2 regions of the Kitasatospora sp. NBC_00374 genome follow, and region 2 is predicted to be linked to the other one. Evidence: riboswitches for the same ligand, from Rfam matches in the RefSeq annotation. Region 2 holds a riboswitch; the other holds the start of a gene.

Region 1 (3,399 bases), 3.6 Mb from region 2:
GGTGGTGATGTCCAGCCGCTCCTCCCGGCAGGTGATCTCCACCGGCGCGCTCGGCGCGCTCGCGGCGGGCCCGGTGGGCTGCTCGACGGCAGGCTGCTCCGTGGTGGGCTGCCGGGTCTCGGCCACCTGCATCGGCTGGGGGTGGTTCTGCGTGGCGTACGGGGTGTGCTGCGGCGCCGGCTGCGGAGCGGGGCGCTGCACGGTGGACGAGTCGTCCGGATGGGCGGGCGTCGGGGCGGCCATCGGCGCGGCGGGCGGCGGCGCCGAGGTGAAGGCGGGGGTTGTCATCATGGTCTGCCCCTCGGGCGAGGTCGCCGGCGCCGGTGCCGAGGAGACCTTGCCGAAGTCCAGGTCCTTGCTCCGGTCGCCGGCCGCCGCTGCGGCGGCCGCGGCCGCCGAACCGTTGGTGGCCGAGGCCGGCGGCGCGGCGCTGCCCGCGTCCAGGCCGTAGTACCGGTAGAGCTGCAGCTCCTGGGCGGGGGAGAGGTGCTGGCCCACCCCGAAGTCCGGGGACTCCTTGATCAGCGACTTGTCGTAGGGGACTCGCAGCTCGTCCCCGGCGAACTCGCTGGTGGTCAGCGGGACGAAGGCGTCCCGGCCGAAGATCCCGGTCCGCACGGCTGCCCACTCGGGCTCACCGGTGGCGTCGTCGAGATAGACCTCGTCGACCGTACCGATCTTGTCGCCGTTCCGGTCGACCGCCTTGTGCCCGATCAGGTCGCGCGGATCGATATCGGTCTGCACGCTGTCCTCCACTCCTGCTCCTGTGAAAGGCCGTCAGGGGGCGGTTGAAGGAGCTGGCCAGCCGCCACTTCATACAAAAAGCCATGTATCGGGCGCATGCGACCCGAGCGCCGCCGTCCGGGGCACGGCGGGGACCGATCCCTCGTCCCGGGCCGGTGATCCGCGGGAATCTCGCTGGTACCCTGGGCGGCGACCGCCGAGCCCGCTCGGGAGAGTCCCTGAGCCCGGTGAACCGGGTGGTCAGGGCGCCGAAGGAGCAACTCCTCCCCGGAATCTCTCAGGCACCCGTACCGTGTGGGACAGGTCACTCTGGAAAGCAGGGCAGGATCGCCGGCGCAGGAGCCGACGACACCACCCTCACCGACGGTGCAAGCCGACGGGACGGCCTCCGGCCTGCCCGTGCGGGCGAAGCTCTCAGGTCCCGATGACAGAGGGGGAGGCCTGTCGGGTTCGTGCGCTCATGGTCCCCGCTGTCCCCAGCGGCGAAGGCCGGTCGGCGCCCGCACCCCAGCCGGTCATCGACCAGGAGGCCTCGACCCCCATGAACGCCCAGCCGATCAACGGTCGCCGCAGCGACGCCACCCTCGCCGAGCTCGAGCAGGCCAGCCCCTTCGAGACCCGTCACATCGGCCCGGACGCCGACGCCCAGCAGAAGATGCTGGCGCACGTCGGCTACGCCTCGCTGGACGAGCTGTCCGACGCCGCCGTCCCCGACGCGATCAAGAGCCTGGCCGCGCTGGACCTGCCGGCCGGCCGCAGTGAGGCGCAGGTGCTCGCCGAGCTGCGCGAGCTCGCCGCCCGCAACCAGGTGTTCACCTCGATGATCGGGCTGGGCTACTACGGCACCTTCACCCCGCCGGTGATCCTGCGCAACGTGCTGGAGAACCCGGCCTGGTACACCGCCTACACCCCGTACCAGCCGGAGATCTCCCAGGGCCGCCTGGAGGCGCTGCTCAACTTCCAGACCCTGGTCTCCGACCTGACCGGCCTGGACACCTCCGGCTCCTCGCTGCTGGACGAGGGCACCGCCGCCGCCGAGGCGATGGCGCTGGCCCGCCGGGTCACCAAGGTCAAGGGCGGCGTGTTCCTGATCGACGCCGACACCCTGCCGCAGACCGTCGCGGTGATCGAGACCCGTGCCGTGCCGACCGGTGTCGAGGTGGTCGTCGCCGACCTCTCCGAGGGCATCCCGGCCGAGATCGCCGAGCGCGGTGTCTTCGGTGTGCTGCTCCAGTACCCCGGCGCCTCCGGCGCGGTCCGCGACCTGGCGCCGCTGATCGAGCAGGCGCACGGGCTCGGCGCGATCGTGGCGGTCGCCGCCGACCTGCTGGCGCTGACCCTGCTGAAGTCCCCGGGCGAGCTGGGCGCCGACATCGCCTGCGGCACCTCGCAGCGCTTCGGCGTGCCGATGGGCTTCGGCGGCCCGCACGCCGGCTACCTGGCCGTGCGCGCCCCCTACGCCCGCAACCTGCCCGGCCGTCTGGTCGGCGTCTCGGTCGACACCGACGGCAACCGCGCGTACCGGCTGGCGCTGCAGACCCGTGAGCAGCACATCCGCCGCGAGAAGGCCACCAGCAACATCTGCACCGCCCAGGTGCTGCTCGCCGTGATGGCCTCGATGTACGCGGTCTACCACGGCCCGGACGGCCTGGCCGACATCGCCCGCCGCACCCACCGCTACGCCGCCGCGCTGGCCGAGGGCCTGCGGGCCGGCGGTGTGGAGCTCGCCCACGGCTCGTTCTTCGACACCGTCACCGCGCGCGTCCCCGGGCGCGCCGCCGAGGTGGTCGCCGCCGCGGCCGAGGCCGGTGTCAACCTGTTCCCCGCCGACGCGGACACCGTCTCGATCTCCTGCGACGAGACCACCACCCGCGAGCACCTGGCCGCCGTCTGGGCCGCCTTCGGCCTCAAGGACACCGAGGTCGCCGAGGCCGCCGACACGCTGCCGGCCGGCCTGCTGCGCGAGGACGAGTACCTGACCCACCCGGTCTTCCACAGCCACCGCTCGGAGACCGCCATGCTGCGCTACCTGCGCCGCCTGTCGGACCGCGACTACGCGCTGGACCGCGGCATGATCCCGCTGGGCTCCTGCACCATGAAGCTCAACGCGACCACCGAGATGGAGCCGGTGACCTGGCCGGAGTTCGGCCAGCTGCACCCGTTCGCGCCGGTCGAGCAGGTCGGCGGCTTCCTCAGCCTGATCCGCGAGCTGGAGCAGCAGCTGGTCGAGGTGACCGGCTACGACGCCGTGTCGATCCAGCCCAACGCCGGTTCGCAGGGCGAGCTGGCCGGCCTGCTGGCCGTCCGCGCCTACCACCTGGCCAACGGCGACACCCAGCGCGACGTCTGCCTGATCCCCGCGTCCGCGCACGGCACCAACGCGGCCTCCGCGGTGATGGCGGGCATGCGGGTGGTGGTCGTCAAGACCCTGACCGACGGCGACGTGGACGTCGACGACCTGCAGGCCAAGATCGACCAGCACCGCGACCAGCTCGCCGTGCTGATGGTCACCTACCCGTCGACCCACGGCGTGTTCGAGACCCAGATCACCGACATCTGCGCGGCCGTGCACGAGGCCGGCGGCCAGGTGTACGTGGACGGAGCCAACCTGAACGCCCTGGTCGGCCTCGCCAAGCCCGGCAAGTTCGGCGCGGA
Region 2 (3,399 bases):
CAGGACCGAACCCTGGGCCTCCATGACCGCCACGGGGGCGAAGTTCTCGGAGGCGATCATTTCGAGGGTGGTCTGCTGGCGGTGCAGCTCGGCGTCGACCGCGGCGGCGATCTCCGGGTCGAGCGCGTGCAGGGACTGGTTGAGAACCGTCATGAGTGGGTCTTCCCGTGGGGCTGGGCGGGTTACCTGAGGGGAAGGGGCCGTCCGCCGCGCTGCGGCCGGCCCCCTTTCACGCGGGTCGGTCAGACGCCGGTGGTGAAGGCGGTGTAGGCCTCGGCGTCGAGCAGCTCGTCGGTCGCCTCGACCTTGACCTTGAACAGCCAGGCACCCTCGAAGGGCTCGCCGTTGACCAGCGCCGGGTCGTCGATGACGGCCTGGTTGATCTCGACGATCTCACCGGTGGCCGGCGAGAACAGGTCGCTGACCGACTTGGTCGACTCCAGCTCACCACAGGTCTCGCCGGCGGTGACGGTCTCACCGACCTCCGGGAGCTGGACGTACACGATGTCGCCGAGGGCGTCGGCCGCGTGCTTGGTGATGCCGACGGTCGAGACGCCGTCCGCGTCAGCCGCGGTCAGCCACTCGTGCTCCTTGGTGTACTGCAGGTGCGTGGGGTTGCTCATGACGTCATTCTCCAGGATCGCAAGAGGGTAGGCGAAGCCGTCCGCTGCGCGGACCGGACTCGGGGGTTCGTACGGCTCAGCGGGCGCGCTTGTAGAACGGCAGCGCGACGACCTCGACCGGCTCGTGCCTGCCGCGGACGTCGACGGCGACCGCGGTGCCGGGGGCGGCGTGCGCCGCGTCCACGTACGCGATGGCGATCGGCTTGCCCAGGGTGGGGGACGGCGAGCCGGAGGTGATCCGGCCGATCGGGGCTCCCTCGGTGGAGACCACCGCGTACTCGGCGCGCGGGACGCGCTTGCCCTCGGAGACCAGGCCGACCAGGACCTGCGGCGGGTTGGTCTCGGCGGCCGCGGCGGCCTGCTCCAGGGCCTTGCGGCCGACGAACTCGCCGTTGTTGGTGGTCTTGTCGAAGCGGACCACGCGGCCCAGACCCGCGTCGAAGGGGGTGAGGTCGGTGGACAGCTCGTGCCCGTAGAGCGGCATGCCGGCCTCCAGGCGCAGCGTGTCGCGGCAGGACAGGCCGGCCGGGACCAGGCCGGCCGGGGCGCCGGCCCCGGTCAGCGCCTGCCACAGGTGCTCGGCGTCGGCGGGGGCGCAGAAGATCTCGAAGCCGTCCTCGCCGGTGTAGCCGGTGCGGGCCAGCCAGACGTCGCGGTCGGCCACGGTGGCGGGCAGCAGGGCGTAGTACTTCAGCGCGGGCAGGTCGGCGTCGGTCAGCGAGGCCAGGATGCCGTTGGCCTCCGGGCCCTGGACGGCGATCAGCGCGTAGGCGTCGCGGTCGTCGCGGACGACCGCGTCGAAGCCGGCCGCGCGCTCGGTCAGCGCGTCCAGCACGACCTGGGCGTTGGAGGCGTTGGCGACCACCATGTACTCGGTCTCGCCGGTGCGGTAGACGATCAGGTCGTCCAGGATGCCGCCGTCCTCGCGGCAGATCATGGTGTAGCGGGCGCGCAGCACGCCGAGCGCGGAGATGAAGCCGACCAGCGCGTGGTCCAGCAGCTCGCCGGCCTGCGGGCCGGTCACGGTGATCTCACCCATGTGCGAGAGGTCGAACAGACCCGCCTTGGTGCGGACCGCGAGGTGCTCCTCGCGCTCGGAGCCGTAGCGCAGCGGCATGTCCCAGCCGGCGAAGTCGGTCATGGTGGCGCCGAGCGATCGGTGCAGCGCGTCGAGCGCGGTGTGGCGGAGGGACATGGCGGCGAGACTCCTTGGCTGGGCACTCTGGAGCGCGCCCGCACCTGGATGCGGGCATGCGGTGGCGAGGACTCCCCGTCTGTCGTCGCAACCTGAGAGCTTCACCGCACATAAGAATGGCGGCTTGCACCGTGGGTGGGCGCACGGCGCGGCCGTGTCCACTTTCCAGATGTGCCTCGCCCGTGCGGTATGGGTGCCTGAGAGATTCCGGGGAGGACTTGCTCCTTCGGCGCCGGCCCAGCCTCTGACGAGGCACTCCGGACTCTCCCGCGCGGGTTCGAGCGGCCAGTATGAAGTTCGATCGGGGTCATCATGGCATGCCCGGGGGGGCCTACGGGAGGGGGGCCGGGCGATACGCTCTGTGGGACGGTTCTTCGGCCGGCGCACGGGCCGCACGGCACGTGGCTCGCCCGGTCAGGGCGGAAGGGGCAGAGGCGGATGGGGTACCCGGCGGGCGAGGCGCAGTCCTGGGCGGAGCCGGGCGCGGCTCCCGAGGGCGGGAGCTGGCCGGTCAACGAGCTGGAACAGGTCCTCACCGCGGCTCTGGGCGACCCGGGGGCGACCCCCCGGGTGATCGAGGTGCTGGCCCGCAGCCAGGTGTGGATCCCGCTGCCCGCGGGCGCCGACCGGCAGGGCGAGTCGCTGGACCTGCCCACCATCGAGCTGGCGGGTGCCCCCTACGTCCCGGTCTTCTCCTCCCAGGAGGAGTTCCTGCGCCAGGCGCCGGGGATGGCCTTCGCGATCGCCCCGATGTGGGAGTTCGCCCGCGGTCTTCCGCTGGGGATCGGCATCGCGGTCAACCCCGAGGCGCCGGTGGGCATCCCGGTGCCGCCGGAGGGGGTGGGCGAGCTGCGGCGCGGCCCGCAGGGCGAGCGCGGCCCGGCGCCGGCCGTCCAGGAGGGGGCCCGGGTGGCGCTCAAGGAGCCCGAGCCGCACCAGGAGCCGTACGCCTTCCTCGCCGCCGCCGGTGCCGAACTGGCCGCGCTGCCGGAGGTGTTGACGGCCCGCCGGGCGCTGGCCAAGGTGGAGGGCGAGGCCACGCTGCTCTATCTCGGCATCCAGCTCGACCCGGCGCTGCCGGCCGACCCGGCCCGGGTGGGCGAGGCGCTCGGCCGGGCCCTGGGAACCGCCGCCCCGGCCTGGGGCGTCCACCTGGTGCTGCTCGACCTGGCCGCCGATCCGGTGGTCGACTGGCTGATCGCACAGGTACGGCCGTTCTACGTACGGGCCTGAGCGGGCCCGCCCGCTGGTGACCGTCCAGTAGAGGGACGGCGGTATGACGTGTGTCGGGCCTGCCCAATAGGGTTGCTGCCGACAGCCCGCGCGGCGAGGCCGGCGGAGGCGACGGGACGGGCGAGAGCGAGGTGGGCGCGTGAGCGCGGGAGCGGCAGGCGGCGGCGCACCGGGCCAGTGGGGCCCGGCTGCCCCGGCGCGTCCCGGTGGTGACCCGGGCGCGATCGAGCGCGCCCTGGGCCAGGTCGCGCCCGAGCGGTACGAGGCCTACGAGGCGCTGCTGCGCGCGATCGCCGAGGGCCAGGTCTGGATGCTGCTCTGGCACGGGCAGCCCGGCAGCCCGGACGC

What was found. Region 2 has a riboswitch for glycine ahead of gcvT (glycine cleavage system aminomethyltransferase GcvT). Riboswitches for the same ligand answer to the same signal wherever they lie in the genome.
Region 1: another riboswitch for glycine. It lies ahead of gcvP (aminomethyl-transferring glycine dehydrogenase); the one in region 2 lies ahead of gcvT (glycine cleavage system aminomethyltransferase GcvT).

Annotation. Positions count from the first base shown of each region.
Region 1 covers NZ_CP107964.1:1,842,211-1,845,609, reverse strand. The annotation lists gene OG871_RS08155 (DUF2382 domain-containing protein) at 1-351, opposite strand, end outside; partial or broken gene OG871_RS08150 (PRC-barrel domain-containing protein) at 391-756, opposite strand; glycine riboswitch at 942-1,047, shown strand; gene gcvP (aminomethyl-transferring glycine dehydrogenase) at 1,286-3,399, shown strand, end outside.
Region 2 covers NZ_CP107964.1:5,441,432-5,444,830, forward strand. The annotation lists gene glyA (serine hydroxymethyltransferase) at 1-153, opposite strand, end outside; gene gcvH (glycine cleavage system protein GcvH) at 243-623, opposite strand; gene gcvT (glycine cleavage system aminomethyltransferase GcvT) at 700-1,818, opposite strand; glycine riboswitch at 1,994-2,098, opposite strand; gene OG871_RS24465 (enhanced serine sensitivity protein SseB C-terminal domain-containing protein) at 2,257-3,051, shown strand; gene OG871_RS24470 (enhanced serine sensitivity protein SseB C-terminal domain-containing protein) at 3,191-3,399, shown strand, end outside.